2 regions of the Ectopseudomonas khazarica genome follow, and region 2 is predicted to be linked to the other one. Evidence: predicted binding sites of a transcription regulator. Region 2 holds the regulator's gene; the other holds the start of a gene.
What was found. The regulator FliA, encoded in region 2, starts transcription of late flagellar genes. The targets are predictions, from matches to a motif close to CTAAAGTTTNNNNNNNNNNNGCCGNTAA.
Positions count from the first base shown of each region.

Region 1: the regulator FliA is predicted to act here: its motif matches at 9,038-9,065, upstream of JLK41_RS03275 (methyl-accepting chemotaxis protein).

Region 1 covers NZ_CP068551.1:710,034-727,118, forward strand. The annotation lists gene mutL (DNA mismatch repair endonuclease MutL) at 1-1,225, shown strand, start outside; gene miaA (tRNA (adenosine(37)-N6)-dimethylallyltransferase MiaA) at 1,286-2,257, shown strand; gene hfq (RNA chaperone Hfq) at 2,358-2,618, shown strand; gene hflX (ribosome rescue GTPase HflX) at 2,631-3,932, shown strand; gene hflK (FtsH protease activity modulator HflK) at 4,030-5,202, shown strand; gene hflC (protease modulator HflC) at 5,202-6,071, shown strand; gene JLK41_RS03260 (DUF2065 domain-containing protein) at 6,197-6,382, shown strand; gene JLK41_RS03265 (ATP phosphoribosyltransferase regulatory subunit) at 6,420-7,607, shown strand; gene JLK41_RS03270 (adenylosuccinate synthase) at 7,664-8,959, shown strand; gene JLK41_RS03275 (methyl-accepting chemotaxis protein) at 9,096-11,030, shown strand; tRNA gene JLK41_RS03280 (tRNA-Leu) at 11,109-11,195, opposite strand; tRNA gene JLK41_RS03285 (tRNA-Leu) at 11,276-11,362, opposite strand; gene rnr (ribonuclease R) at 11,572-14,061, shown strand; gene rlmB (23S rRNA (guanosine(2251)-2'-O)-methyltransferase RlmB) at 14,058-14,810, shown strand; gene rpsF (30S ribosomal protein S6) at 14,985-15,407, shown strand; gene rpsR (30S ribosomal protein S18) at 15,436-15,666, shown strand; gene JLK41_RS03310 (YybS family protein) at 15,703-16,596, shown strand; gene rplI (50S ribosomal protein L9) at 16,618-17,064, shown strand.
Region 2 covers NZ_CP068551.1:3,361,864-3,376,743, forward strand. The annotation lists gene JLK41_RS16020 (chemotaxis protein CheW) at 1-172, opposite strand, end outside; gene JLK41_RS16025 (CheW domain-containing protein) at 269-1,090, opposite strand; gene JLK41_RS16030 (ParA family protein) at 1,177-1,965, opposite strand; gene motD (flagellar motor protein MotD) at 2,048-2,857, opposite strand; gene JLK41_RS16040 (flagellar motor protein) at 2,873-3,613, opposite strand; gene JLK41_RS16045 (protein-glutamate methylesterase/protein-glutamine glutaminase) at 3,639-4,760, opposite strand; gene JLK41_RS16050 (chemotaxis protein CheA) at 4,806-7,049, opposite strand; gene JLK41_RS16055 (protein phosphatase CheZ) at 7,062-7,850, opposite strand; gene JLK41_RS16060 (chemotaxis response regulator CheY) at 7,870-8,244, opposite strand; gene fliA (RNA polymerase sigma factor FliA) at 8,345-9,091, opposite strand; gene fleN (flagellar synthesis regulator FleN) at 9,088-9,918, opposite strand; gene flhF (flagellar biosynthesis GTPase FlhF) at 10,008-11,318, opposite strand; gene flhA (flagellar biosynthesis protein FlhA) at 11,330-13,459, opposite strand; gene flhB (flagellar biosynthesis protein FlhB) at 13,561-14,697, opposite strand; gene fliR (flagellar biosynthetic protein FliR) at 14,707-14,880, opposite strand, start outside.

The DNA.
Region 1 (17,085 bases), 2.7 Mb from region 2:
CTGTGGCCCGGCCTTCCTCGAGCAGGCGCTGCCCATCGAGATCGAACGTGGCGGCCTGCGCCTGTGGGGCTGGGTCGGCCTGCCGACCTTCTCGCGCAGCCAGGCGGACCTGCAGTATTTCTACGTCAACGGGCGCATGGTGCGCGACAAGCTGGTCGCCCACGCGGTGCGCCAGGCCTACCGCGACGTGCTGTTCAACGGCCGGCATCCGACCTTCGTGCTGTTCCTGGAAATCGACCCGGCGACGGTGGACGTCAACGTCCATCCGACCAAGCACGAGGTGCGCTTTCGTGACAGCCGCATGGTGCACGACTTCCTCTACGGCACCCTGCACCGTGCGTTGGCCGATGTACGCCCGGAGGATCAGGTCGCTGCGCCGGCCACTGTCTCGCCGATGATGCGCCCGACCGGGCAGGCCGCGGGTGAGTTCGGCCCGCAGGGCGAGATGGGCCTGGCGGCCAGTGTTCTCGAAGCGCCAGCGCCCAGTGCCCAGCCGGCCTGGCGCGGCAGCGGTGCCGGTTACCAGCAGCCTGCCGGCAATCCTGGCGTTTCGGCGGGCGAGGCCCAGGCGACGTATCGCGAGTATTTCTCGCCGCTGCCGACGGCGCCGGCGCAGCCCCTGCCGCAGGAGCAGGGCGACATTCCACCGCTCGGCTACGCCGTGGCGCAGCTCAAGGGGGTCTACATCCTCGCCGAGAACGCCCAGGGCATGGTGGTGGTGGACATGCATGCGGCGCATGAGCGCATCACCTATGAGCGACTCAAGCACGCCATGGCCAGCGAAGGCTTGCGTGGCCAGCCGTTGCTGGTGCCGGAGTCGCTCGCCGTCAGCCAGCGCGAGGCGGATTGCGCCGAGGAACACGGCGAGTGGTTTCAGCGTCTGGGCTTCGAGCTGCAGCGTCTGGGTGAGGAGAGTCTGGCGATTCGCCAGATTCCGGCCCTGCTCAAGCAGGCCGAAGCGACGCAGCTGGTGCGTGACGTGCTGGCCGACCTGCTCGAATACGGCACCAGTGACCGTATCCAGGCGCACCTCAACGAGCTGCTGGCGACCATGGCCTGTCACGGTTCCGTGCGTGCCAACCGGCGCCTGACCATTCCCGAGATGAACGCCCTGCTGCGTGACATGGAGCAGACCGAGCGCAGCGGCCAGTGCAACCATGGCCGGCCGACCTGGACGCAGCTGAGCATGGATCAGCTCGACAAGTTGTTCATGCGCGGCCAGTAATTGAGCCAGTGAGGCCCTGTCGTCAGGACCTCTCCCGTCTTCGTGTTTCGAGTCATGCCGATGTCTTCGCTTCCCCCCGCAATCTTTCTGATGGGCCCGACCGCCGCCGGCAAGACCGACCTGGCCCTGGAACTGGCGCGCCTGCTGCCGTGCGACCTGATCAGCGTCGACTCCGCGCTGATCTACCGGGGCATGGACATCGGCACCGCCAAGCCGGAGCGCGCCATTCTCGACGCCTTTCCGCATGCCCTGATCGATATTCGCGATCCCGCCGAGAGCTATTCCGCCGCGGAATTTCGCGCCGATGCGCTGGCCGCCATGGCCGCCAGCGCGGCACGCGGACGCATCCCGCTGCTGGTGGGCGGCACCATGCTTTATTACAAGGCATTGTTGGAGGGGCTGGCCGACATGCCCAGTGCCGACCCGGCCGTGCGCGCCGAACTGGAGGCACGGGCCGCGGCCGAGGGCTGGGAGGCCCTGCACCGCGAGCTGGCTGCGGTCGATCCGGAGTCGGCGGCGCGCATTCACCCCAATGACCCTCAACGTCTGACCCGGGCCCTGGAGGTCTATCGCGTGAGCGGCCTGAGCATGAGCGAGCACCGCCGTCGTCAGGCCGCCGGAAACTCCGATACGGGCACATCGGCCGGCGGGCAATTGCCCTATACTGTTGCGCAGCTTGCTATCGCTCCGGCGCAGCGCCAGGTTCTGCATGAGCGCATCGCACAACGATTTCAAGCGATGTTGGAACAGGGTTTCGTGGACGAGGTCGAAGCCCTGCGCAGACGAAGTGACTTGCACGCAGGGCTGCCGTCTATACGGGCGGTAGGTTATCGCCAGGTATGGGAATACCTCGACGGTGGGTTGTCCCGTGAACAAATGGTCGAGCGCGGCATCATCGCCACTCGGCAACTGGCCAAGCGTCAGTTCACCTGGCTGCGAGGCTGGGACGGGCTGCACTGGCTGGACAGCCTGGCCTGCGACAATCTGTCTCGCACCTTGAAATACCTGGAAAGCGTCTCCATATTGAACTGAGACCTTGCCGCTGGCCGTCTATCCTTGGGGGTGTGACGGTCCGAAGCTATTGTTTACCTACTAAAATTATTGAAATTGATCCTCGAAAGGAGTGCGGCACATGTCAAAAGGGCATTCGCTACAAGACCCTTACCTGAATACCCTGCGTAAGGAACGCGTCCCTGTTTCCATCTATCTGGTCAACGGCATCAAGCTGCAGGGCCAGATCGAGTCCTTCGACCAGTTCGTCATCCTGCTGAAGAACACTGTCAGCCAGATGGTCTACAAACATGCCATTTCCACCGTCGTGCCCAGCCGTCCGGTACGCCTGCCGAGCGCTGGCGACTCCGAACAGGGTGATGCCGAGCCGGGTAACGCCTGATAGGGGGCTGCATTGTTCTTCGAGCGTCATGAGGGCGGTGAGCGGGCCATCCTGGTTCATCTGGAAGGCCAAGACTCCGAGGCGAGCGAAGATCCCCAGGAGTTCCAGGAGTTGGCCATGTCGGCAGGCGCCGACATGGTCGCTTTTCTCAGCGTGCCCAGCAGTCGCCTGACCGCCAAGTACCTCATCGGGAGTGGCAAGGTCGAGGAGCTGCGCGACCAGGTCAGGGCCAGCGAGGCCGAACTGGTCATCTTCAATCACACCCTGACACCGAGCCAGGAGCGCAACCTCGAGCGTGCGTTCGAATGTCGCGTGCTCGATCGTACCGGGTTGATCCTCGATATCTTCGCCCAGCGCGCCCGTACCCACGAAGGCAAGCTGCAGGTCGAGCTGGCGCAGCTCGATCACATGAGTACGCGCCTGGTGCGTGGCTGGACCCACCTGGAGCGGCAGAAGGGCGGGATCGGTCTGCGCGGTCCGGGTGAAACCCAGCTGGAGACCGACCGTCGTCTGCTGCGTGTACGCATCCGCCAGATCAAGCAGAAGCTGGAGAAGGTGCGCAGTCAGCGTGAGCAGGCGCGCCGCGGGCGCAAGCGCGCGGACATCCCTTCGGTTTCCCTGGTGGGTTACACCAACGCCGGCAAGTCCACGCTGTTCAATGCGCTGACCACCTCCGAGGTGTACGCCGCGGACCAGCTGTTCGCCACGCTCGATCCGACCCTGCGCCGGCTCGAACTCGACGACCTCGGGCCGATCGTCCTGGCCGATACCGTGGGCTTCATCCGCCACCTGCCGCACAAGCTGGTCGAGGCCTTTCGCGCTACGCTTGAGGAGTCGAGCAACTCCGACCTGCTGCTGCACGTGATCGATGCCCATGAGCCCGAGCGCATGGCGCAGATCGAGCAGGTGCAGGCGGTGCTCAAGGAGATCGGTGCGAACGAATTGCCGATGCTCGAGGTGTACAACAAGCTGGATTTGTTGGAAGGTGTCGAGCCACAGATTCAGCGCGATGCCGATGGCAAGCCGCTGCGCGTCTGGTTGTCGGCGCGCGAGGGGCGCGGTCTGGAGCTGTTGCGGCAGGCGGTGGCTGAGTTGCTGGCGGACGACCTGTTCGTCGGTACGCTGCAGTTGCCGCAACGTCTGGGGCGCCTGCGCGCGCAGTTCTTCGAACTGGGGGCGGTGCAGGACGAAGGGCATGACGAGCAGGGGCGTAGTCTGCTGTCGGTGCGTTTGCCGAGGGTCGAGCTCAATCGCCTGGTGAGTCGCGAAGGCATGGAGCCTCAGCTGTTCATCGAGCAACATACTTTGCAATAAAGCCTGTGGCGGCGGCTTTGCTGTCGGCCGGGGGCTTTGGGTAGCATTGGCCGGCGCGCCGTGGGCGCGCCTTCGCTTTATCAGTACGGAGAACGCTATGGCTTGGAATGAGCCGGGTGGCAACTCGAACAATCAAGACCCTTGGGGCGGCCGCAAAGGCGGTGGCCGGCAGGGCCCGCCGGATCTCGACGAAGCGTTCCGCAAGTTGCAAGAAAGCCTGAACGGGCTTTTTGGTGGCGGCAAGAAGCGCGGTGACGACGACTCTGGCCGCAGTGGCGGCGGTGGCGGTTTCGGCCTGCTGTTCGTGGGCCTCGGCCTGCTGGCGGTGATCTGGCTGTACAGTGCGATCTACGTGGTGGACGAGCAGGAGCAGGCCGTGGTGCTGCGCTTCGGCAAGTACCATGAAACCGTTGGTCCCGGCCTGAACATCTACTTCCCGCCGATCGATCGCAAGTTCCAGGAAAATGTCACTCGTGAGCGTGCCTACAGCAAGCAGGGCGCGATGCTGACCGAGGACGAGAACATCATCGAAGTGCCGCTGACCGTGCAGTACCGCATCAGCAACCTGCAGGACTTCGTGCTCAACGTGGATCAGCCGGAAGTCAGCCTGCAGCATGCGACCGACAGTGCCGTGCGCCACGTGGTGGGTTCCACCGAGATGGATCAGGTATTGACCGAAGGTCGTGAACTGATGGCCAGTGAGGTGCACGAGCGTCTGCAGCGTTTCCTCGACAACTACCGCACCGGTATCACCATCACCCAGGTGAACATCCAGAGCGCCGCGGCACCGCGTGAAGTCCAGGAAGCCTTCGACGACGTGATTCGTGCCCGCGAGGACGAACAACGCGAGAAGAACCAGGCCGAGTCCTATGCCAATGGCGTGATTCCCGAGGCGCGCGGCCAGGCCCAGCGTCTGCTGGAGGAAGCCAACGGTTATCGTGATGAAGTCATCGCACGTGCCGAGGGTGAGGCTGATCGCTTCACCAAGTTGGTCACCGAGTATCGCAAGGCGCCCGAGGTCACGCGTGAGCGTCTGTACCTGGACACCATGCAGGAGATGATGAGCAACACCAGCAAGGTTCTGGTCACTGGCGACAAGGGGCAGAACAACCTGCTGTACCTGCCGCTGGACAAGATGATTGACGGTCGCGGTGGCGTTTCGTCCTCGTCCGCTTCTGCCAACAGCAGTACTGCGACAACGCGTGATCCGGCTGTGCCGCTGAGCAGCGATCTGTCGCAGCGCAACCTGCGTTCCCGGGAGGGCCGTTGATGAGCAACAAGTCCCTGATCGGCCTGATCGTGGCCGTGGTTCTGGCGCTGGTGGCGTGGAACAGCTTCTACATCGTGGCGCAGACCGAACGTGCGGTATTGCTGCAGTTCGGCCGTGTGGTCAACCCGGACGTCAAGCCGGGCCTGCACGTGAAGATTCCGTACGTGAACCAGGTGCGCATCTTCGACGCTCGCCTGCTGACCCTGGATTCGACGTCGTCGCGCTTCCTCACCCTGGAGAAGAAGGCGCTGATGGTCGACGCCTACGCCAAGTGGCGGGTGAAGGATGCCGAGCGCTTCTATCAGTCCACCTCGGGCCTGAAGCAGGTCGCCGACGAGCGCCTGGCGCGTCGTCTGGAGGCCTCGCTGCGTGACCAGTTCGGCAAGCGCACCCTGCACGAGTCGGTGTCCGGCGAGCGTGATGCGCTGATGGCCGATGTGACCTCGACGCTCAACCGCGCCGCCGAGCGCGAGCTGGGTATCGAAGTGGTCGATGTGCGGGTCAAGGCCATCGATCTGCCGCGTGAGGTCAACCGCAGCGTCTTCGAGCGGATGAGCACCGAGCGTGAGCGTGAGGCGCGCGAGCATCGCGCCAAGGGTCGCGAGCTGGCTGAAGGCATTCGTGCCGACGCCGACCGTCAGCGCCGCGTGCTGCTGGCCGAGGCCTATCGCCAGGCCGAAGAACTGCGCGGTGACGGTGATGCCCAGGCGGCCGCCATCTACGCCCGTGCCTACGGTCAGGACCAGGAGTTCTACGCCTTCTACCGTAGCCTCAAGGCCTATCGCGAAAGCTTCGCTGACAAGCGCGATGTACTGGTGCTGGACCCGAGTAGCGATTTCTTCCGCTACCTGGAAAAAGCCAAACCTTGAGCCGCAACAAGCCGCAAGCAGGCGCTGGTCGTCTACTTGCGGCTTGAAGCTTGTGGCTCGAGGCTTTTAGCGTGGTATGATGCGGCAGCCGGGAAAATCCCGGCTTTTTTGCGTCTGTGGGAATCATGTGGCAGGAACTCGGCATCGCTCTGTGTCTGGTACTGGTGCTGGAAGGCATCCTGCCCTTCCTCTATCCGCGCCACTGGCGCGGGGCGGTAATGCAGGCAGCCCGGCTGCCCGACCGCCGACTGCGTCTTATGGGGCTGGCCAGCATGCTGCTGGGTACGGCTCTTCTCTATCTGCTTCACTGAAGGCTTGTGCCGCCCGGATCGAGAGGGGAATGGCGAAATGGCAACGGTAGACCGCTGGCTGCTGCCAGATGGCATCGAAGAAGTACTGCCGCCGGAAGCGGCGCGCATCGAGGCGGCACGCCGTCAGGTGCTGGACCTGTTCCAGCGTTGGGGTTACGAGTTCGTCGTCACCCCGCATATCGAGTACCTGGAATCCCTGCTGACTGGCGCTGGCCAGGATCTTGACCTGCGTACGTTCAAGGTCACCGATCCGCTGTCCGGCCGGCAGATGGGCTTTCGTGCCGACATCACGCCGCAGGTGGCGCGCATCGACGCGCACACGCTGCGTCGCGAGGGGCCGAGCCGCCTGTGCTACGCGGGCAGTGTGCTGCACGCCAAGCCGCGTGCCCTGACCACGTCGCGCAGCCCGATCCAGCTGGGTGCCGAGCTCTATGGCGACGCCAGCCCGGCCAGCGATATCGAGGTGATCAGCCTGCTGGTCGAGACCCTGGAGTTGGCCGCCGTGCCGGACGTGCACATGGACCTCGGTCATGTCGGCATCTACCGTGGCCTGGCGCGTGCCGCCGGTCTCTCCGGCGAGGCCGAGCAACAGCTGTTCGATGCCTTGCAGCGCAAGGCCATGGACGAGATCGAAGCGCTGACCGCCGCCTTGCCGGCCGGTCTGGGCAGCATGCTGCGTTCCCTGGCCGAGCTGTGCGGTGGCCGCGAGGTGCTGGACCTGGCCCAGGCCGCGCTGGTCGAGGCGCCCGATGCGGTGCATGCCGCGCTCGATGAGCTGGTCGCCATCGCCGATGCGCTGGAACTGCGCTACCCCGAGTTGCCGCTGTATTTCGACCTGGGTGAGCTGCGTGGCTACAACTATCACACCGGTGTGGTGTTCGCGGCGTTCGTGCCGGGCGAAGGCGGAGCCATCGCTCAGGGCGGGCGTTACGACGACACGGGAGCCGTATTCGGCCGGGCACGCCCGGCGACGGGCTTCTCCACCGATCTGAAAACCCTGGTGACCCTGGGGGACATGCGCCTGGATGAGACTGTCAAAGGCATCTGGGCGCCGGACAATCATGACCTCTATCTGTGGCAGGCCGTTCGTCGTCTGCGTGGTGAGGGCGAGCGCGTGGTTCAGGCGCTGCCCGGGCAGAGCGAGGCGGATGCGCACGAGGCAGGCTGTGATCGGCTGCTGGCGCTGCGCGATGGACGTTGGCAGGTGACGCCCCTGGCGTCCTGAATTCATTTTCGCCGGCCAGCTGCCGGCATCGAAGCTTGCGCGAAGAGGACAAGTTTATGGGTAAGAATGTCGTCGTCCTGGGCACCCAGTGGGGTGATGAGGGCAAGGGCAAGATCGTCGACCTGCTCACCGAGCAGGCCGCTGCAGTCGTGCGTTACCAGGGCGGCCACAATGCCGGCCACACCCTGGTGATCGATGGTGAGAAGACCGTCCTGCACCTGATTCCGTCCGGCATCCTGCGTGAGGGTGTCGAGTGCCTGATCGGCAACGGCGTGGTCGTCGCGCCTGACGCCCTGCTGCGCGAAATCAACAAGCTGGAAGAGAAGGGCGTGCCCGTGCGCGAGCGCCTGCGCATCAGCCCGGCTTGCCCGCTGATCCTGTCCTATCACGTCGCCCTGGATCAGGCGCGCGAGAAGGCCCGTGGCGATGCCAAGATCGGTACCACCGGTCGCGGTATCGGCCCGGCGTACGAGGACAAGGTAGCGCGTCGCGGCCTGCGGGTCGGTGACCTGTTCCATCGCGAGCGTTTCGCCGCGAAGCTCGGCGAACTGCTGGACTACCACAACTTCCAGCTGGTCAACTTCTACAAGGAGCCGGCCATCGACTTCCAGAAGACTCTGGACGAGTGCATGGAATACGCCGAGCTGCTCAAGCCGATGATGGCCGACGTCACCGCAGTGCTGCATGACCTGCGCAAGGGCGGCAAGGACATCATGTTCGAGGGGGCCCAGGGCTCGCTGCTGGACATCGACCACGGCACCTACCCCTACGTCACCAGCTCCAACACCACCGCCGGCGGTATCGCCACCGGTTCCGGTTTCGGCCCGCTGTACCTCGACTACATCCTCGGTATCACCAAGGCCTACACCACCCGTGTGGGTTCCGGTCCGTTCCCGACCGAGCTGTTCGACGACATCGGTGCCTTCCTGGCCAAGCGTGGTCACGAGTTCGGTGCGACCACCGGTCGTGCCCGTCGCTGCGGCTGGTTCGATGCCGTGATCCTGCGTCGCGCCATCGAGATCAACAGCATCTCCGGCCTGTGCCTGACCAAGCTGGACGTGCTCGACGGCCTGGAAACCATCCGCATCTGCACCGGCTACAAGGATGCCAACGGCCAGGTGCTGAGCGATGCGCCGACCGATGCCGACAGCTACATCGGCCTGCAGCCGGTGTACGAGGAAATGCCGGGCTGGAGCGAGTCGACCCTGGGCGCCAAGAGCCTGGACGACCTGCCGGCCGCTGCTCGTGCCTATATCAAGCGCGTCGAGGAGCTGGTCGGTGCGCCGATCGACATCATCTCCACCGGCCCGGACCGCAACGAGACCATCGTCCTGCGTCACCCGTTCGCCTGATCGCCCGTTCGATCACTGAAAAGACCGCCTCCGGGCGGTCTTTTCGTATCCGGGTGCCGGGTATGAAGCTTGCTTGAGCTAAATTTATCCCGGAAGTCGCCGTTAACACGATTACGGTCGTTGAGGAGTGTTGCCCGTGTTCGCCATCGTTTCGATGTTGCGCAGTCGTCTGCTGCGTCCGGTGTACGTTGCCCTGGGTCTGGCCATGTTGGTGCAAGTCGGGCTTGCGGTGTGGCTGATGGGGGCGTCGGTCAATGGCATGGTCGAGGATCTCGCCCAGCGTCTGGGCGGCGAAAGCAGGCGCCTGGGCGACGAGCTGAACCTGGCCGAGCAGGAGATGAGCCAGGGCCTGGCGGCGCTCTCGCAGAGCACTCGCGCACGCCTTACCGAGGGCCTTTCCGGGCAGCTCAAGAGCGAGCAGGCGCAACTGCGCGAGGTGCTCGAGGGCAGTCTCAAGCAGTCCGGGCAATCGCTGGCGCGGCTGCTCGCCGGGGTGGCGCCCAAGGCCATATGGGACCTTGACGTTCCGGCGCTGACGGCCCTGACCCGTATCGCGCAGCAGGACCCGGCAGTGCTCTTCGCGGTGGTCTACGACGCCGAGGGCAAGCGCCTGACGCGCAATTTCAACCGCAGCAACTCGCGGGTGCGCGAGCTGGTCGCGGCGGGGCAGGGCAGTTCGCCGCTGGACAAGCTGGTCGATGCCGCCTCGCGTGATCCGCGGGTGTACATCGTCGAGGCGGAAATCAATCCGATGGGCGCGCAGATCGGCAAGATCCAGATGGGCCTCTCGCTGGAGGTGGTCGAGCGTGAGTTGGCAGCACTCGACGGGCGCTTCAACGGGCTGGTCAGCGGTGCGGGCGAGCTGGTCGACAGCAGCCTGTCGGGGGCGTCGGAAGAGGCGGCGCGGGCCTTGCGTGAGCGGCTGAAGTCGGCCGAGCGCTACACCGACGAAATGGCGCGCAATGGCGGCGAGTCGGTGCGTGCCGCAGCGGACACGCTGCGCTGGAACATCGCCCTGGGCTTGCTGGTGGTCGGTGCCGTGGCGCTGATGGCGGTGGCGCTGGTGCTGGGCTGGCGGGTGCTCAGCCGCCTGCGCCTGCTCAGCGATGCGCTCAACGATCTGGCGGCGGGTGAGGGCGACCTGACGCGCCGCGTGGATGTTCGCAGCCAGGATGAAGTGGGTGAGATGGCGGGGGCGGTCAATCGCTTCATCGCCAAGTTGCAACCCATCGTGCGCGAGTCCGGCGAGGTGGCGCTGCGCACCGGCGAGCAGATTCGCAGCCTGACCGAGCGCGGCGTGGCGGCGGAAGCGGCGGCCGGTCGCCAGCGTGACGAGGTGGCGGGCAGCCTGCAGGCGCTGGAGCAGATGGCGGATGAGGCGCAGTCCGAGAGCCAGGCGATGCAGGAGGCGCTGCAGCGCGTCGACACCATTCGCCAGGCAGCGCATGAGAATGCGGCGATCGCTCAGCGGCTATCCGCTCTGATCGAGGGGCTGGTTGCCCGTGTGGCGGACGGCTCGGCGGTGATCGAGCGCCTGGCCAAGCAGAGCGAGCAGATCGAGGTGGTGCTGACCGTGATTCAGTCCATCGCCGAGCAGACCAACCTGCTGGCGCTGAACGCGGCCATCGAGGCGGCTCGGGCGGGGGAAAGCGGTCGCGGTTTTGCCGTGGTGGCGGACGAAGTGCGCGCCCTGGCCAGCAAGACCCAGCAATCCACCGGCGACATCCAGACGCACATCGCTGCCCTGCAGCGGGGCGCACAGGAAGCGGTGGCGGCCATCACCCAGGCGGGCACCCAGGGCAACGAAGGGCTCGAGGTGCTGCGCGACAGTGCGCGCCTGCAGCAATCGGTGCAGCAGTCGGTGGATGAGGTGCATGGCGCCATCAATGCCGCGACGCAGGCGGCGGCGCACCAGGCGCAGGGCGCCGGGGCGGTGCGTGAGCGGGTCGAGGTGATTCATGCCGAGGCGCGGCGTGCCGCAGAAGCGGTGACGGCCATCGCCGGCAATGCGCGGGCGCTGGACGAGCTGGCGGCGCAGCTCAAGGCCAGTCTGGGGCAGTTCAAGGTCTGAGTGCGGAGGCCGCCTGCTGGCGGCCTTTTTCTGCGGGCATAAAAAAACCGAGTCTTTTGACTCGGTTTTCTTGAATTTTGGTGCCCAGGAGAAGACTCGAACTTCCACGGTGTTGCCACCACTGATACCTGAAACCAGCGCGTCTACCAATTCCGCCACCTGGGCACACTGCAATGTTCATCGTTGCCGACACGGATCACTGCGTCCGTTATTGTGAAACAGGTTATCAATCTGCTTCACGAATTTGGTGCCCAGGAGAAGACTCGAACTTCCACGGTGTTGCCACCACTGATACCTGAAACCAGCGCGTCTACCAATTCCGCCACCTGGGCACTGAAACCGATGAATCATCATCTGCTTCGTGTTACAACGTCTCCTCGACGCTGTGGGCGCGAACTATACGGGCGGGCATTTACCTTGTAAACCCCTGACCCCAAAAAAATTATTGTCGCCGGAAAAGCTGCCCCGGATGCCGATTTCGCGCTTCAATAGGCATATGGCACACACACCTTTATACATACGCATAGGTAACCCCCTTTAAATGGCCGATTGGCAATCCCTCGATCCCGAGGCCGCCCGCGAGGCGGAAAAATACGAAAACCCCATTCCCAGCCGCGAACTGATCCTGGCCCATCTGGCCGAACGTGGTTCGCCCGCCAGCCGCGAGCAGCTGGTCGAAGAGTTCGGTCTCGAAACCGAAGACCAGCTCGAAGCCCTGCGCCGCCGCCTGCGCGCCATGGAACGCGACGGTCAACTGATCTATACCCGGCGAGGCAGCTATGCCCCGGTGGACAAGCTCGACCTGATCTGCGGTCGCATCAGCGGTCACCGCGACGGTTTCGGCTTCCTGGTGCCGGACGACGGCAGTGACGACCTGTTCCTCAGCCCGGCGCAGATGCGCCTGGTCTTCGACGGCGACCGGGCCCTGGTGCGCGTGGCCGGTTTCGACCGTCGCGGGCGCCGCGAGGGCGGTATCGTCGAGGTGATCGAGCGTGCTCACGAGAGCGTCGTCGGTCGCTACTACGAAGAGAACGGTATCGGCTTCGTGGTCGCGGACAACCCGAAGATTCAGCAGGAAGTGCTGGTCACTCCGGGCCGCACCGCCGGTGCGCGCATCGGTCAGTTCGTCGAGATCAAGATCACCCACTGGCCGACGCAGCGCTTCCAGCCGCAGGGCGACATCGTCGAGGTGATCGGCAACTACATGGCGCCGGGCATGGAAATCGACGTGGCGCTGCGCAGCTACGACATTCCGCATGTCTGGCCCGAGGCCGTGATCAAGGAAGCGCGCAAGCTCAAGCCCGAGGTGGAAGAGAAGGACAAGGAGAAGCGCGTCGATCTGCGTCATCTGCCGTTCGTCACCATCGATGGCGAGGATGCGCGCGACTTCGACGACGCCGTCTACTGCGAGAAGAACAGCAGCCGCTGGAAGCTGTTCTCCGGTGGCTGGAAGCTGTACGTGGCCATCGCCGACGTGTCGCATTACGTGAAGGTCGGTTCGGCGCTGGATGCCGAAGCAGTGGAGCGTGGCAACTCGGTGTACTTCCCCGAGCGCGTCGTGCCGATGCTGCCGGAGGAGCTGTCCAACGGCCTGTGCTCGCTCAACCCGCATGTCGATCGTCTGGCCATGGTCTGCGAGATGAGCATGTCCAAGAGCGGCCAGATGGTCGACTACAAGTTCTACGAGGCGGTGATCCACTCCCATGCGCGGCTGACCTACAACAAGGTCAGCTACATGCTGGAAGATCCCAAGGGCGCCGAAGGCAAGGCCCTGCGCAGCGAGTACAAGGCGGTCCTGCCGCACCTCAAGGAGCTGTATGCGCTCTATCAGGTGCTGGTCGCCGCACGTCACGAGCGCGGCGCCATCGATTTCGATACGCAGGAAACGCGCATCGTCTTCGGCTCCGATCGCAAGATCGACGAGATTCGTCCGACCCAGCGCAACGATGCGCACAAGCTGATCGAGGAGTGCATGCTGGCCGCCAACGTGGCCACCGCACGCTTCATGCAGGATCACGAGATACCCTCGCTGTATCGCGTGCACGATGGCCCGCCGCCGGAGCGCCTGGAGAAGCTCAAGCAGTTCCTCGGCGAGCTTGGCCTGTCGCTGCAGCGCGGCAAGTCCAAGGATGGCCCGTCGCCGAAGGACTACCAGCGCTTGCTGGAGAGCATCCGCGAGCGTCCGGACTTCCACCTGATCCAGACCGTGATGCTGCGATCGCTCAGCCAGGCGGTGTACAGCGCGCAGAACGAAGGGCACTTCGGTCTCAACTACGAGGCCTACACCCACTTCACTTCGCCGATCCGTCGCTATCCCGACCTGCTGGTGCACCGTGCCATTCGCAGCGTGATCCGTTCCAAGCGGGAAACCTCGCATGTCGAGCGCGCCGGTGCGGCGGCCATGCCCAAGGCGCGCATCTATCCGTACGACGAGGCGGCCCTGGAGAAACTCGGCGAGCAGTGCTCGATGACCGAGCGCCGCGCCGACGAGGCCACCCGTGACGTGGTCAACTGGCTCAAGTGCGAGTTCATGCAGGATCGCGTCGGCGAGACCTTCGAAGGCGTGATCACCGCGGTGACCGGCTTCGGCATCTTCGTCGAGTTGCGCGACATCTATGTCGAGGGCCTGGTGCACGTGACCGCGTTGCCGGCCGACTACTACCACTTCGATCCCGTCCATCATCGCCTGTCCGGCGAGCGCAGCGGTCGCAGCTTCCGCCTGGGCGACAGCGTCGAGGTCAAGGTGATGCGGGTCGACCTCGACGAACGCAAGATCGACTTCGAGCTGAGCCAGGGTAAGGCCGGCAAGGGTGATGACGCCCGTCGCACGGGCAAGCGCGGCGGCATGGGCAATACCGACGTGCAGAAAAGCCGCGAGGTGAAGAAGGCCCTGCTCGATGGAGCGAAGAAGGGCGGCGCCAAGGCACCGGCGAAGAAATCGTCCAGCCATCGCAAGGGCGCGCCTGCACCCAAGGGCAAGGCCGAGGCGACCGCTGGCGGCAAGCCGAGCAAGCGTAAGGCGAAACGATGAGTCAGTTGGAGAAGGTCTACGGCGTGCATGCCGTGGAGGCGCTGCTGCGCCATCACCCCAAGCGGGTCAAGCAGTTGTGGCTGGCCGAGAGCCGCCAGGCGCCGCGTATCCAGCCGATGCTGGAGCTGGCGGCGCAGCACCGCGTGCCGGTCGGGCACAAGGAGCGCCAGGAACTCGACGAGTGGGCCGAGGGCGTGCACCAGGGCGTGGTCGCCGAGGTCAGTCCAAGCCAGGTCTGGGGCGAGAACATGCTCGACGAGCTGCTCGAACGTAGCGAGGGCGTGCCCTTGCTGCTGGTGCTCGACGGCGTCACCGATCCGCACAACCTGGGGGCCTGCCTGCGTACGGCCGATGCCGCGGGTGCGCAGGCGGTGATCGTGCCCAAGGACAAGTCGGCCACGCTCAACGCCACCGTGCGCAAGGTGGCCTGCGGCGCCGCCGAGGTCATTCCGCTGGTCGCGGTGACCAACCTGGCGCGGACCCTGGAGAAGCTGCAGAAGAAAGGCCTGTGGGTCGTCGGCACCGCTGGTGAGGTGGAGCAGGAGCTGTACCAGCTCGACATGACCGGGCCGACGGTGCTGGTGATGGGCGCCGAAGGCAAGGGCATGCGCCGCCTGACCCGCGAGCATTGCGATTACCTGGTCAAGCTGCCCATGGGCGGCAGCGTCAGCAGCCTGAACGTATCGGTCGCCACCGGCGTCTGCCTGTTCGAGGCGGTGCGCCAGCGCCAGGCCAGGGTGCGCGGCTGACTGTTCAAATAATCGCCAGTTCACCTTGCGTGCGGCAGGGGGCTTCTCTAGAATGGCGCCCCTTGCCGTGACGGCAGGCTTTTCTATGCCTTACGTCCGGTGAGCTCATCACGAGAAAACCCACTCCTTGCCTGACCACCTTAGTTGGCAGGCTACAACCCGTAAGGAGCATTTATGCGTCATTACGAAATCATCTTTCTGGTTCACCCGGACCAGAGCGAGCAAGTCGGCGGCATGGTCGAGCGTTACACCAAGCTGATCGAAGAAGACGGTGGCAAGATTCACCGCCTGGAAGACTGGGGTCGTCGTCAGCTGGCTTACGCCATCAACAACGTCCACAAAGCCCACTACGTGATGCTCAACGTAGAGTGCACCGGCAAGGCCCTGGCCGAGCTGGAAGACAGCTTCCGCTACAACGACGCCGTGATCCGTAACCTGGTCATCCGTCGCGACGAGGCCGTAACCGGTCAGTCCGAGATGCTGAAGGCCGAAGAAAACCGCAGTGAGCGCCGCGAGCGTCGTGAACGTCCTGAAAACGCTGAGTCCAACGACAGCGATGACAGCGACAGCAACGACAGCGACAACGCTGACGAGTAATCCACGGATCTATTGAGGAGCCAATCACATGGCACGTTTCTTCCGTCGTCGTAAATTCTGCCGTTTCACCGCTGAAGACGTGAAAGAGATCGATTTCAAAGATCTCAACACCCTGAAAGCCTACATCTCGGAAACCGGCAAGATCGTTCCCAGCCGTATCACCGGTACCAAGGCTCGTTATCAGCGTCAGCTGGCCACCGCTATCAAGCGCGCCCGCTTCCTGGCCCTGCTGCCCTACACCGACAGCCACGGCCGCTGAGATCGGGTAGTCGACAAGAGTTAAGGAATAGATCGCATGCGTGCCCTGGCTGAATACATCATGCGCGGCCGCATGCAGGCCACCCTCGTGGTGGTGGGATCGGCAGCGATGCCGCTGTTGTTCTGGTTGAGTGCCGCCGCTGGCAGCCTGGTGCTGTTGCGGCGCGGTGCCAACGATGCCCTGGGCATCGTGGCCTGGGCCATGCTACCGGCGATTGCCTGGTGGTATTTCGGCGAACCACGCACCTTGCTGGTGTTGGTCGGGTCGCTGGGACTGGCGTTGTTGTTGCGCGCCAGCTGGACCTGGAACCGCATACTGCTGAGCAGTGTGGTGCTGGGCCTGGTGTATGGGGTTGTCCTTGGGGCAGTGTTCCGCGAACCCATCGCGGCCATGGCCGGCGAGCTGCAGAAGCTGCTGCCGAACATGCTGGATGGGGTTCACCAGCAGATGACGGTGAACGAACGCGAGCGTCTCGAGGCCCTGATTGCGCCAGTGCTGACCGGTTTGCTGGCGGCCCTGCTGCAGATCCTGAGCTTGCTGAGCCTGATACTTGGGCGTTACTGGCAGGCCGTGTTGTACAACCCGGGTGGTTTCGGGAGCGAGTTCCGCGCCCTGAGACTGCCGCTGCCGCAGGCGCTGTTGCTGCTGGCGGGCATGCTGCTGGGTCCGAACCTCGGGCCGCAACTGGCCATGCTCACGCCGCTGTGCAGCGTGCCGCTGCTGTTCGCCGGGGTCGCCCTGGTGCATGGCCTGGTGGAAAAGGGTGGCCTCGCTCGCTTCTGGCTGGTGGGCCTGTACATCACGTTGCTGCTGTTCATGCAGCTGATCTATCCCTTGCTGGTGGTCTTGGCCATCGTCGACAGTCTGTTTGATTTTCGCGGTCGCCTGGCGCGCAAGAACGGCCCGGGCTCTGCGAACGGTGAAGGTTAAAAGTTAAGAGGTAAGACCCAAATGGAAGTCATCCTGCTGGAAAAAATCGCCAATCTGGGCAACCTGGGCGACAAAGTGAACGTTAAAGCCGGTTACGGCCGTAACTTCCTGCTGCCGCAAGGCAAGGCCACCGCTGCTACCGCTGAAAACGTAGCTGCGTTCGAAGCCCGCCGCGCCGAGCTGGAAAAAGCCGCTGCCGAGAAGAAAGCTTCCGCTGAAGCTCGCGCTGCTCAACTGGCTGAGCTGGAAGTCACCATCACCGCCGTTGCTGGCGATGAAGGCAAGCTGTTCGGTTCGATCGGTACCCACGACATCGCTGACGCCCTGACCGCCTCCGGCGTTGAAGTGGCCAAGGCTGAAGTTCGTCTGCCCAACGGTACTATCCGTCTGGTCGGCGAGTACGACGTTGCACTGCACCTGCACACCGACGTCGAAGCCACCGTCAAGGTGATCGTGGTCGCTGCCTAAGCAGTAGCCGCCAAGCGGGCT
Region 2 (14,880 bases):
GGTTGATGATGCCCAGCACGTAACTCGGTGCACCCGGGACCGGAGCGATCTCGGTGTAGCGCAGGACTTCCTGCACCTGCATCACGTTGATGCCATAGGTCTCGTTGTCCAGGCGAAAGGTCACCCACTGCAGAATCGGATCTTCGGCACCTTGTGCAGAACTTTTCTTCATGTCCCTAGCCTCGTCAGAAACCGCCCAGTGCGGCGTTCGCGGGTCAGCCCGCTTGTCATTCAACTATAGAGCCCGTGACCACGAACTCACCAATTATCAATGCAGTTTTCCACCGTTCAGCCGTTTGGCGCCACCGCTGGCGATCAATTCGGCCAGTGCGGCGACGTCCAGCAGCGCGCACATATGCTCGATCACCGTACCGGCCAGCCATGGCCGCTGGGTACGCTGGCTGCGCCATTTGACCTCGCTCGGGTCCAGGCGAATCGAGCGGCTGACCTGGTGAACGGCAAGCCCCCACTCGTAGCCCTGCACCGAAATCACGTACTGCAGGCCCTCACGGAAGTCCTCGCGGTAGCGGTCCGGCATCACCCAGCGCGCGGTGTCCAGCACCTTCAGGTTACCGGCCTGGCTCGGCAGGATACCGAGAAACCAGTCCGGCTGACCGAACAACGGCGTCAGCTCCTGCCCCTCCAGCGGGTAGATGGAGCCCAGGCAGATCAGCGGCACGGCGAGCGTCAGCCCGGCGACGTCGAACAGCAGGCACTCGAACGGCTCTTCTGCCCAGGCCGGACGACCATCTGCCAGCAGCCCGGCCGGTTGCGCCGCGACCTCCAGATCGAGGTCGAGGGCGGGAGGCGCCTCATCGATGACTGGCGCCGGCACCCGCAACTCCACGGGCGGCGCTTCCACCAGCACCGCTGCCTGCACCGGAGCAGGCGCGGGCGCCTCGGCCACGGCAACCACGCTCACGGGTTCGAGCAGACGCGCATCACGCACCTGTTCCTCGAGCACCGCGGCCTCGAATTCGTCGAGGCTGACGGACTCCTCCAGCTCGGCAACAGCCTCCTGCAACAGCCCGTCGAGATAGGACTGCAGGGCCAACTGGGAACGCGTGGCGGTGGCGAGGTTACGACTCATGACTGGAACCCGAAACGATATCTTTACAGTCTATCGGCTGCAGCCTGCTCCGACTTGAGTGGCGCAGTTCAACACAAGCGTTCATCTCAGGCCACCTGCGCCGCTGGCTGGTGGCTGAGCAGATGCTTGAGCAGGGCACGGTAGGCAATCACGCCACGGCTGCCCGCGTCGAACTGCGACGGGGTGCGCCCGGCCCGGCTGGCATCGCGCAGGCGCGTGTCGACCGGAATGTAGGCTGGCCAGAGGTGCTCGGGATAAGTATTGCGCAGAACGCGCAACGTGCTCATCGACGCCTGGGTACGGCGATCGAACAGGGTCGGCACGATGGTGTAAGGCAACGCCTGCTTGCGCGAACGGTTGATCATGGTCAGCGTGCCGATCATCCGCTCGAGCCCCTTGACCGCGAGGAACTCGGTCTGCACCGGGATCACCAGCTGCTGGCTGGCCGCCAGGGCGTTGACCATCAGCACGCCAAGCAGTGGCGGGCTGTCGATGATGGCGTGGTCGAAATCCTCCCACAGCTGCGCCAGGCTCTTGGCGATCACCAGGCCCAGGCCGCTCTGCCCCGGAGACTGGCGCTCCAGGGTGGCCAGTGCGGTGCTCGACGGCAGCAGCGAGATGTTCTCGTGGCTGGTGCCATGCAGCAGTTGCTTCGGCAGGCCCTGGGGCACGTTGCCCTGATGCAGGAACAGGTCGAAGCAGCTGTGCTCCAGGGTATCCGGGTCATGCCCGAAATAACTGGTCATCGACCCATGCGGGTCGAGGTCGACCACCACCACACGTTTGCCTGCATCGGCCAGGAGGCCTGCCAGGGCGATGGACGTAGTGGTCTTGCCGACACCACCTTTCTGATTGGCTACTGCCCAGACTTTCATTTTCTCTCATCCTCCCGGCACGCAGCGCTCAGGCCGAGAATGGCTGTCACCTGCACGCGGCAGGCGACTGGGATTTGACAGGTCACGATTGCGGAACCCCCGACGCAGACGCCGGTGCAGGTTGCGTGCCAGCGCCGGACTGTCGAGTCGAGGTACTGCCTGCACCGCGACGGGTATCGAGATTGCGCGAAATCACCAGCACCACCCGGCGATTGCGCGCCCTGCCCTCCGCCGAGGCGTTGTCCGCTATCGGCTGAAACTCGCCGTAGCCTACCGCCGCCAGGCGCGAAGGGTCGACACCATCCATGGCCAGCATACGCACGATGCTCGACGCCCGCGCCGACGACAACTCCCAGTTGGTCGGGTACTGAGCGGTCTGGATCGGCAGGTTGTCGGTGAAGCCCTCCACCTTGACCGGGTTCTGATAGGGCGCCAAAATCTTGGCGACCTTCTCGATGATGGAAAACGCCTGGTTGTTCGGGATGGCGTCTCCACTTGGGAACAGCAGACTGGAACTGAGTTCGATCTCGATCCACATCTCGTTGCCCCGCACCGTCAGCTGATCGCTCTGGATCAGCTCGCCGAACACTTCGCGCACGCTCGAGGCGATGCTCTGCAGGGTGGAATCGGAGCTGGGATCGTCGTGTGTGGTGTCGTCAGGCTCGCTGGTACGCGGCCTTTCTTCACCCACCGGGATCGGCTTGATCGAACGATCCGGCTGATTGAACACTCCCGTCAGCGACTCGGAGAGAATCTTGTACTTGCCTTCGTTGATCGACGAAATCGAATACATCACCACGAAAAAGGCGAACAGCAGGGTGATGAAGTCGGCGTAGGAGACCAGCCAACGCTCATGATTCTCGTGTTCTTCCTGGTGCCGCCTGCGCGCCATGCTGCCATCCCTCCATCAGTCCATGAAGCCTTGCAGCTTCAGCTCGATGGAACGTGGATTCTCACCCTCGGCGATGGACAGGATGCCCTCGAGCAGCATCTCGCGGTAACGCGACTGACGCAGCGCGATGGATTTGAGCTTGTTGCCGGCCGGCAACAGCAGCAGGTTGGCAAAACCCACGCCGTAGATGGTGGCGACGAACGCCACGGCAATGCCGCTGCCGAGCATGCTCGGGTCGGCCAGGTTGCCCATCACGTGGATCAGCCCCATCACCGCGCCGATGATGCCGATGGTCGGCGCGTAGCCGCCCATGCTCTCGAACACCTTGGCAGCCTGGATGTCACGTGCTTCCTGGGTGTAGAGGTCGACCTCGAGGATGCTGCGGATCGACTCCGGCTCGGCGCCATCGACCAGCAGCTGCAGGCCCTTGCGCGCGTACGGGTCAGGCTCGGCGTCGGCGACAGCCTCCAGCCCCAGCAGGCCCTCCTTGCGCGCCACCATGCTCCAGCCGACGACCCGGTTGATGCCGCCAACCAGGTCGATACGCGGCGGAAAGAAGATCCAGCGCACGACGACCATCGAACGCTTGAACACGGTCACCGGCGTCTGCAGAAAAGCAGCGCCCACGGTGCCACCCAGCACGATCAATGCAGCCGGCCCGTTGAGCAGCGCGCCGGCATTGCCACCCTCGAGGTAGTTGCCGCCGAGTATCGCCACGAACGCCAGAATGACGCCGATGAGGCTCAGTACATCCATTGGCAGGCATCCGCATTAGCGTTGGTCACTGGCAGGCCTCGGTCAGGTGACGACCGATGTCATCCAGGCCATAGACGGCATCGGCCAGATTGGCCTTCACCACGGCCATGGGCATGCCATAGATCACGCAGCTGGCCTCGTCCTGTGCCCACACCTGGCTGCCGCCCTGCTTGAGCAGACGCGCGCCCTCACGGCCGTCCGCGCCCATGCCGGTCAGCACCACCGCTAGCACCTTGTCGCCATAGGACTTGGCGGCGGAGCCGAAGGTGATGTCGACACAGGGCTTGTAGTTCAGACGCTCGTCACCCGGGAGGATTTTCACCACGCCGCGCGAATCGACCATCATCTGCTTGCCGCCCGGCGCCAGCAGCGCCAGCCCGGGGCGCAGCACGTCGCCATCCTCGGCTTCCTTGACCTGGATCCGGCACAGCTTGTCCAGACGCTCGGCAAAGGCCTTGGTGAACGCCGCCGGCATGTGCTGGATCAGCACCAGAGGCGCCGGGAAATTGCCTGGCAACTGGGTCAGGACCCGCTGCAGGGCCACCGGACCGCCGGTCGAGGTGCCGATGGCCACCAACTTGTAGGCCTTGCGCTTGGGCGCTGCCGAGGCACTGCTGGACGGCGCTGCGCTGCGCGCAGCCGGGCTGGCCACAGCGGGCCGGGCCGGTGCGGCCGGGCGACTAACCGGCGCTGCCGTCGGACTGGCCGCTGTCGGCGCCGGAGCCACCGCGGCCGAACTGAAACGGCGGTTACTGCGCGCAATGCTGTGCACCTTCTCGCACAGCATCTGCTTGACCTTCTCGGGGTTGCGCGAGATGTCCTCGAAGTTCTTTGGCAGGAAGTCCACGGCACCGGCGTCCAGCGCGTCGAGCGTGACACGGGCGCCCTCGTGGGTGAGCGAGGAGAACATCAGCACCGGCGTCGGGCAGCGCTGCATGATGTTCCTCACCGCGGTGATGCCGTCCATCATCGGCATCTCGTAATCCATGGTGATCACATCGGGCTTGAGCGCCAATGCCTGATCGATGGCTTCACGTCCGTTGGTGGCCGTCCCTACCACCTGAATACTGGAATCGGCAGACAGAATTTCCGAAACACGCCGGCGGAAGAAGCCGGAATCGTCCACCACCAAGACCTTGACAGTCATAAACACTCCTAGACGGCACGGGCTTCGGCCCGTGCCGCAAAACCATCAGAAACGCCGAGCGTAGCGTTTGAGCATGCTCGGTACGTCGAGAATCAGCGCGATGCGACCGTCGCCGGTGATGGTCGCCCCGGACATACCCGGAGTGCCCTGCAGCATCTTGCCCAGTGGCTTGATTACCACTTCTTCCTGACCCACCAATTGATCGACGACAAAACCGATGCGCTGGCTGCCCACGGTGAGGATCACCACGTGACCTTCGCGCTGTTCCTCCTGGAAGGCCTGCGGTACCAGCCAACGCTTGAGATAGAACAGTGGCAGCGCCTTGTCACGCACGATCACCACTTCCTGGCCATCGACCACGTTGGTACGCGACAGGTCGAGGTGGAAGATCTCGTTGACGTTGACCAGCGGGAAGGCGAATGCCTGGTTTTCCAGCATCACCATCAGCGTGGGCATGATCGCCAGGGTCAGCGGCACCTTGATGATGATCTTCGAGCCCTGGCCCTTCTGCGAGAACACGTTCACCGTGCCGTTGAGCTGGGTGATCTTGGTCTTGACCACATCCATGCCGACACCACGGCCGGACACGTCGGAAATCTCGGTCTTGGTCGAGAAGCCCGGGGCGAAGATCAGGTTGTAGCATTCGAACTCGTTCAGGCGATCCGCCGCGTCCTTGTCCAGCAGGCCCTTTTCCACGGCCTTGGCGCGCAGCACGTCGGCATCCATGCCCTTGCCGTCGTCGGTGATCGACAGCAGGATGTGATCCCCTTCCTGCTCGGCGGACAGCACCACGCGACCGGCACGGGCCTTGCCCGCCTTCTCGCGCTCCTCCGGCGTTTCCACGCCATGGTCGACGGCGTTGCGCACCAAGTGCACCAGCGGGTCGGCCAGGGCCTCGACGAGGTTCTTGTCGAGGTCGGTCTCTTCGCCCACCAGCTCGAGGTTGATCTCTTTCTTCAGGTTGCGCGCCAGATCGCGGACCAGACGCGGGAAGCGCCCGAACACCTTCTTGATCGGCTGCATGCGGGTCTTCATCACCGAGGTCTGCAGGTCCGCAGTGACCACGTCGAGGTTCGACACCGCCTTGGACATCGCCTCGTCGCCGCTGTTGAGACCCAGGCGCACCAGGCGGTTACGCACCAGCACCAGCTCGCCGACCATGTTCATGATCTCGTCGAGGCGCGCGGTGTCGACGCGTACGGTGGTTTCCGCTTCGCTCGCCGCCGGTGCCTTGTCGCCAGCAGGTGCCGGCGCGGCTGCGGCGCGGCCAGCAGCGGGCTCGGCCTTGGCCGGAGCGGCCGGCTTGGCGGGCGCAGCAGGCGCAGCAGCCTTGGCCGCTGCGGCGGGCTTGGCCGCAGGTGCAGCCGGTTTCGCTGCCGGAGCGGGAGCAGCCGGCTCACTCGGTGGTACGAACTTGCCCTTGCCGTGCAACTGATCGAGCAGCGACTCGAACTCGTCGTCGGTGATGTCATCACCGGCAGGCGCCGGCGGTTCGCTGGCAGCGACGGCTGGCGCGGCGGTTTCGGCCGGGCCGGAGAACTGCCCCTTGCCGTGCAGCTGGTCGAGCAGCGCCTCGAATTCATCGTCGGTGATGTCGTCACTGGCAGGCGCCGCCGCAGGTGCGGCAGCACCGGCGGTGCTGGCAGGCGTCTCGACCGGGCCACTGAACTGCCCCTTGCCATGCAACTGGTCGAGCAGCGACTCGAACTCGTCGTCGGTGATGTCGTCACTGGCAGGCGCCGCCGCTTCCACGGCCGGGGCATCGCCCAGGGCGTCGAGCAGCTGTTCGAACTCGCTGTCGGTGATGTCGCCGGACGCCGCAGCAGCCGCAACCGGCTCAGGCTCGGGCTCGGGTTCCGGCGCGGCTGTCACGACCGGCGCAGGCGCCGGCTCGGCACCAGCCGGTTCAGCCAGGCGCGCCAGCGCGGCCAGCAGTTCCGGCGTGGCAGGCGTCGGCTCGCGGCGCTCGCGCACCTCGCCGAACATGCCGTTGACTGCATCAAGAGCCTCGAGCACCACGTCCATCAGCTCCGAGTCGACGCGACGCTCACCCTTGCGCAGGATGTCGAACACGTTCTCGGCTATGTGGCAGCACTCCACCAGCTCGTTGAGCTGGAGGAAGCCCGCTCCGCCCTTGACGGTATGGAAACCGCGAAAGATGGCGTTGAGCAGGTTCATGTCGTCCGGCCGGCTTTCCAGCTCGACCAACTGCTCGGACAACTGTTCGAGAATCTCGCCGGCCTCTACCAGGAAGTCCTGGAGGATCTCTTCATCGGCGCCGAAGCTCATATTGTGTGCTCCTTAGAACCCTAGGCTGGACAGCAGGTCGTCGACATCGTCCTGACTGGAGGCAACGTCATCACGCTTATCGGCATGAATCTGCGGACCTTCACCCCGCGATGGCTCTTTTATTTTTTCCTGTTCGGCACGCAACGCTTCGTGGTCATGCTGAATGCCGGCAAAACGGTCGACCTGGCTGGCCATCAGCATCAGCTTGAGCAGGTTGCCTTCCACCTCGGTCACCAGCTGGGTGACCCGCTTGATCACCTGCCCGGTGAGGTCCTGATAGTCCTGCGCCAGCAGAATGTCGTTGAGGTGATTGGACAGTTTGGCGCCGTCACGCTCGCTGCGCGCGAGGAACAGCTCGACGCGCTTGGCCAGCTCGCGGAACCCTTCGGCGCCCATCTCGCGACGCATGAAACGGCCCCATTCGGCGCTCAGGCTCTGCGCCTCATCGCTCAGGTCATTGACCAGCGGAGCGCTCTGCTCCACCAGGTCCATGGTGCGGTTGGCCGCCCTCTCGGTCTGGGTAACGACGTAGTTCAGGCGTTCGGTCGCATCGGCGATCTGCGACAGCTCCTGCGCATGCGGCATGCGCGGGTCGATCTGAAAGTTGACGATGGCGTTGTGCAACTCACGGGTCAGCTTGCCGACCTCGTGATAGAGCCCGCGATCACGGACCTTGTTGAGTTCGTTGATCAGTTGCACCGCGGCGCCGAAATTGCCTTGTTCGAGGCTATCGACCAGGTCACGGGCGTTGTTTTTCAGGGTCGACTCGAGGTCACCCATCGTGGAGTCATCATGTTCCATAGCACCCTCGCGGCCGACATCAGCCGTTGACTCGCTCGAAGATCTTCTCGATCTTTTCCTTCAGCACCTGGGCGGTGAAGGGTTTGACCACGTAGCCATTCACGCCGGCCTGAGCCGCCTCGATGATCTGGTCGCGCTTGGCTTCGGCGGTCACCATCAGCACCGGCAGGTGCTTGAGACGCTCGTCGGCGCGAACGGCGCGCAGCAAGTCGATACCGGTCATGCCGGGCATGTTCCAGTCGGTCACCAGAAAGTCGAAGCTGCCGCTCTGCAGCATCGGCAGCGCCGACGTGCCGTCATCGGCTTCTGCGGTGTTGGTGAAACCCAAGTCCCGCAAGAGGTTCTTGATGATCCGTCGCATCGTCGAGAAATCGTCAACGATGAGGATTTTCATGTTCTTGTCCAAGTCGACCTCCGTACAGTCCCAAACGTATTGCGCTTGCAACTACGTCCTTTAATCGAGAAACCGCTTCCGCCTGCGAGTACGCCGCTGTTCAGCCTGCGCGCCATTCACTCAGTCGCGAGCGCAGGCGTGCCGCGCACTGACTGTGCAGTTGGCTCACACGTGACTCGCTAACCCCCAGCACTTCACCGATTTCTTTCAAGTTCAGTTCTTCATCGTAATACAGCGCCAGCACGAGACGTTCACGCTCGGGCAAACCGGCGATGGCCTCGGCCAAAGCCGCCTGAAAGCGTTCGTCTTCGAGGTCCCGCGAAGGTTCGAGGTGGGTGTGCCCGGCGTCTTCGTGCAACCCGCCGTGCTCGCCATCCTGCAAGAGGTCGTCGAAGCTGAACAGGCGGCTGCCCAAAGTGTCGCCAAGAATGCCGTAGTAATCCTCCAGACTCAATTGGAGTTCGGCAGCAACCTCGTGATCTTTAGCGTCGCGCCCGGTTCGGGCTTCGACTGCACGAATCGCATCGCTGACCATACGGCTGTTACGGTGCACGGAACGCGGCGCCCAATCGCCCTTGCGTACCTCGTCGAGCATGGCACCGCGAATGCGGATGCCGGCGAAGGTTTCGAAACTGGCACCCTTGCTGGAGTCGTATTTGCGCGAGGCCTCGAGCAGCCCGATCATCCCCGCCTGGATCAGATCATCGACCTGCACGCTGGCTGGCAGGCGTGCCAGCAGGTGGTAGGCGATGCGCTTGACCAGGGAGGCATAGCGCTCGATCAACTGGTGCTGGGAGTCCTGCGCCTGCGCCTTGTTGTACATACGAAGTCCAGAAGCTGCTGTCATACGGCACTGTCAGCCGTCGGTTGCTGCACCAGACGCTCGACGAAGAACTCCAGATGGCCGCGGGGGTTGGCCGGCAACGGCCAGGTGTCGACCTTCTGAGCAATCGCCTTGAACGCCAGGGCGCACTTGGATCGTGGGAACGCCTCATAGACGGCACGCTGCTTCTGCACGGCCTTGCGCACGCACTCGTCGTAGGGCACGGCGCCGACATACTGCAGGGCGACATCAAGAAAACGATCCGTCACCTTGGTCAGCTTAGCAAAGAGATTGCGCCCTTCCTGCGGACTGTGAGCCATGTTGGCCAGGACGCGGAAACGGCTGATGCCATGGTCACGGTTGAGCAGCTTGATCAGGGCGTAGGCATCGGTGATGGAGGTCGGTTCGTCGCACACCACCACGAGGATTTCCTGCGCCGCCCGGACGAAGCTGACCACCGCGTCGCCGATACCGGCGGCGGTGTCGATCACCAGGACATCGAGGTTTTCGCTGATGTCGCTGAATGCCTGGATCAGCCCGGCATGCTGCATCGGCGTGAGGCTGACCATGCTCTGCGTGCCCGACGCGGCCGGCACGATGCGAATGCCGCCCGGCCCCTGCAGCAGCACGTCACGCAGATCGCACTCGCCGGCGATCACATCGGCCAGGGTGCGCTTGGGTGTGAGCCCCAGCAGCACGTCGACGTTGGCCAGCCCCAGGTCGGCGTCCATCAGCATCACCCGCCGACCGAGGTCGGCCAGGGCCATGGACAGATTCACCGACACATTGGTCTTGCCGACGCCACCCTTGCCGCCGGTCACCGCAATCACCTGTACGGGATGCATACCCATGTTCTTTCTACACCTTGTCTAACTTCGACTTGACCATCAGGCCGTTCACTCCCGCGCTCATGCGCGAGAGGGTGCAACATCGTCGCCGTTCAGCCGGCGCGCTGCGCGGGCTGGTGATAGAGCCCGGCGAACAACTGCGCCATGGCGTCCTCACTCGGCTCCTCCGCAGACTGCAGGCCCACTGCGCGGCTGACCAGCTGGTGGCTGCGCGGCACCTGCAGGTCATCCGGAATGCGCGGCCCGTCTGTCACATAGGCTACCGGCAGATGCTGGCCTATAGCCAGACCCAATACCTCGCCCAGGCTCGCAGCCTCGTCCAGCTTGGTCAGTATGCAACCAGAAAGTCCGCAGCGCTTGTAACTATGGTAGGCCGCCTTGAGCACTTGGTTCTGACTCGTTGCCGCCAAAACCAGATAATTCTTCGACTTGATGCGTGGCGACGCCAGGCTCTCCAGCTGCAGGCGCAGTGCCGGATCGTTACCCGGCAGGCCTGCGGTGTCGACCAGCACCACGCGTTTCTTGGCCAGCGGCGTCAGAGCCTGCAGCAGAGACTGACCGGGATCGACCTGGGTCACCGATACGCCAAGGATACGCCCAAGCGTCTTCAGTTGCTCCTGTGCGCCAATACGATAGCTGTCCATGCTCACCAGAGCGACCTGCTGCGCGCCGTACTTAAGCACGTAGCGCGCAGCCAGCTTGGCCAGCGTGGTGGTCTTGCCCATGCCGGCCGGACCGACCAGGGCGATCACCCCACCCTCTTCCAGCGGCTCGACCTTGGGCGTCCTGATCGCGTGAGCCAGGTGGGCCAGCAGCATGCGCCAGGCCTGACGCGGCTCGGCCACACCGGCCACCTTGCTCAGCAGGGCTTGCGACAGCTCGGCCGACAGGCCCATGCGCTGCAGGCGGCGCCAGAGGTTGGCCTGCTGCGGACGACGATTCTGCAACTGCCCCCAGGCGATGGACCCCAGCTGGACTTCGATCAGCTCACGCAGGCCATGCAGCTCGAAGCGCATCGCGTCCAGGGCCCGGGGATCGACCGCCGGTGCAGCGGCGACAGGCGCCTCGAGCGGGCGTTGCGGCTTGACCGGCGTCGCCGGCAGCTCGGGCGCCAGCAGCGACTCGTTGGCGAACAACTGGCGATCCTTGCCGGCATCCTGTTCGGCACGGGTGGTCAGCTCGGCCTGGGCGCTGGCGATGCGCGCCTGGGTCTTGCGCAATTCGGCTTCCAGCGCCGGGTTCGGGCGTGCCGGGGCCGGCGCCTGGTAATCCAGCGCAGCCGTCAGCTCCACACCGCCAGCCACGCGGCGGTTGCCGATGATCGAGGCATCGGCGCCCAATTCGTCACGCACCAGTTTCATGGCGGTCCGCATATCGGCGGCGAAGAAGCGTTTGACCTGCATGACCCTTTACCTCAGTTCTGGCCAACCGTAGCGACTATGGTGACCTGCTTGTTGTCCGGAATTTCCTGGTACGCCAGCACGTGCATGCTGGGTACCGCCAGCCGCGCGAAGCGCGAGAGCATCGCCCGGATCGGACCGGCCACCAGCAGGATCACCGGTTTGCCGAGCATTTCCTGGCGCTGCGCCGCATCCACCAGGGAACGCTGCAGCTTTTCAGCCATGCCGGGCTCGAGGAGGATGCCATCCTCGCTGCCCTGACCGGCCTTCTGCAGACTGTTCAGCAATATCTGTTCCAACCTTGGCTCCAGGGTGATCACAGGCAGCTCCGGCTCTAGTCCCACAATGCTTTGCACGATTGCGCGGGCCAGCGACACGCGGACTGCGGCGACCATCGCGGCGGGATCTTGACTCTTCGGCGCGACGTTGGCGATCGCCTCGGCGATGGTGCGGATATCGCGTACCGGCACCTGCTCCTGCAGCAGTGCCTGCAACACCTTGAGCAGGGTCGACAGCGACACCAGCCCCGGCACCAGCTCCTCGGCCAGCTTGGGCGAGCTCTTGGCCAGCAACTGCATGAGCTGTTGCACTTCCTCGTGACCGAGCAACTCGTGGGCGTGCTTGTGCAGGATCTGGTTGAGGTGAGTCGCGACCACCGTACTGGCGTCGACCACGGTGTAGCCGAGCGATTGCGCCTGATCACGCTGGCTGGGGTCGATCCATACCGCCTCCAGGCCGAACGCCGGATCCTTGGCGGCGATCCCATTGAGCGGGCCGAACACCTGGCCGGGGTTGATCGCCAGTTCCCGGTCGGGATAGACCTCCGCCTCGGCGACGCTGACGCCCATCAGCGTCAGGCGATAGGCGTTGGGCGCCAGGTCGAGGTTATCGCGGATGTGCACCGAGGGCATGAGAAAGCCCATTTCCTGCGAGAGCTTCTTGCGCACGCCCTTGATCCGCGCCAGCAGTTGGCCGCCCTGGTTGCGATCGACCAGCGGAATCAGGCGATAGCCCACCTCCAGGCCGACCATGTCCACCGGGGTGACGTCATCCCAGCCCAGTTCCTTGACCTCCTGGGCCTTCTGCGCCGGCAGCAGCTCCTGCTGACGCTGGACCTCCTTGACCTCCTCTTCCTTGGCCTTGCGCTGGCGATGGGCGATCCAGTACGCGCCACCGGCGGCGATCAGGCCCAGACCGATGAAGGAAAAGTGCGGCATGCCCGGCACCAGGCCCATGGCGATCATGATCGCTGCGGCCACGGCCAGCGCACGCGGCGAGGCGAACATCTGCCGGTTGACCTGCGCGCCCATGTCCTCGGAGGTGGACACGCGGGTCACCATCACCGCCGCTGCCGTGGACAGCAACAGGGAAGGAATCTGCGCCACCAGGCCGTCACCGATGGTCAGCAGGGTGTAGACCTTGCCGGCGTCGGAGAAGGCCAGGCTGTGCTGCAGCACGCCGATGGCGATACCGCCGATGAGGTTGATGAACAGGATCAGCAAACCGGCGATGGCGTCACCGCGGACGAACTTGCTGGCACCGTCCATGGAACCGTAGAAGTCGGCCTCCTGCGCCACTTCGCTGCGGCGCTTCTTGGCCTCGACCTGGTCGATGAGGCCGGCGTTGAGGTCGGCGTCGATGGCCATCTGCTTGCCGGGCATGGCATCCAGGGTGAAACGCGCGCTCACTTCGGAGATACGCCCGGCACCCTTGGTGACCACCACGAAGTTGATGATCATGAGGATGGCGAACACCACGATACCGACCACGTAGTTGCCGCCGATCACCACCTCGCCGAAGGCCTGGATCACCTGCCCCGCCGCGCCATGCCCCTCGTGACCGTTGAGCAGCACCACGCGCGTGGACGCCACGTTCAGCGCCAGGCGCAGCAGCGTCGCCGCCAGCAGGATGGTGGGGAACACGGCGAAATCCAGCGGTCGCAGGGCGTAGATGCTGACCAGCAGGACGACGATCGACAGGGCGATGCTGAAGGTGAACAGCACATCGAGCAGGAACGCCGGGATCGGCAGCATGACCATGCCGAGCATGACCAGCAGCAACAGCGGAATGCCCAGGTTGCCATGGCGCAAGCCTGCCAGGTTGCTGCGCACTTCACCGATTAACTGTGCTCGATCTACTGCCACGTGCCCTACCCCAACCATTCAATCTTTTGACGCGAGACTGCGCCCTAGAGGGGTAATGGCAAGAAGCGTTCCACAAATGCCGAAGCCGCGTACGACGCCGCTTACGTGTCGCGACGCAGGTCCGGCGGGATGGGCAGATCCGGCAGCGGTCCGGGGCGCTTGCCCTTGCCGGCGCGGTACTGACGCAGCTGGTAGACGTAGGCCAGCACCTGGGCCACCGCCAGGTACAGACCGGCAGGAATCTCCTGGTCCAGCTCGGTGGAGTAGTACACCGCCCGCGCCAGTGCCGGCGACTCCAGCACCATCACCTGGTGCTCCTGGGCGATTTCACGAATCTTCAGCGCCAGGAAGTCGCCACCCTTGGCCAGCAACATCGGCGCCCCACCCTTTTCCGGGTCGTACTTCAGCGCCACCGCGAAGTGGGTCGGGTTGGTGATCACCACGTCGGCCTGCGGCACCGACTGCATCATCCGCCGCTCGGCCATTTCCCGCTGCAACTGGCGGATGCGGCCCTTGACCTCGGGCTTGCCTTCGGTGTCCTTGTACTCGTCACGCACTTCCTGCTTGGTCATCATCAGCTTCTGCTTGTGACTCCAGAGCTGGAACGGCACATCCACCGCCGCGATCAGGATCAGCCCGCAGGACAGCCAGAAAGCGCTCCAGCCGACGACCTTGAGGCTGTGCAGGATCGCCGGCTCGAGCGGCTCGTTGGCAATCGACAGCAGGTCGTCCTGGTCGACCGACAACACCAGCAGCGCCACGGCCAGGATCACCAGGAACTTCGCCAGCGCCTTGAGCAGCTCGACCAGCGCCTGCACGGAGAACATGCGCTTGAGCCCCGCCAGCGGATTCATCCGGCTGGCCTTGGGCTGCAGGGCCTCGGCAGAGAACAGCCAGCCGCCCAGCGCGATCGGGCCGACCACCGAGGCGATCAGCAAGGCGATGAAGAACGGCTGCACCGCCACCAGGGCGGCCTTGCCGGAGGCCAGCAGGTGCAGGGCCATGCTGCCTTCGTTCATCAGCACGTCGCGCGGCAGGCTGAAGTTGCCGCGCATCACCCCTATCAGGGTGTTGCCCATGTAGGCGCCGAAGCTGATCAGCGCCACGGTGCCGGTGAGCGTCACCGCCAGCGTGTTGAGCTCCTTGGAGCGAGCGATCTGGCCTTTTTTTCGCGACTCCTCGAGCCGCTTGCCTGTGGGTTCCTCGCTCTTGTCGGCGCCGCTTTCACTTTCAGCCATGCGGACTCCTCATCGCGTTTCGGCGAATTCGCCCAGCTGCTGCAGGGCGTCGCTGGCCAGCGCCTGGAACAGGCTGCCAAAATCGGAAAGGCTGACCCAGAAGATCACCAGGCCCATGGCCAGGGTCAACGGGAAACCGATGGAGAAGATGTTCAGCTGCGGCGCGGCGCGGGTCATCACGCC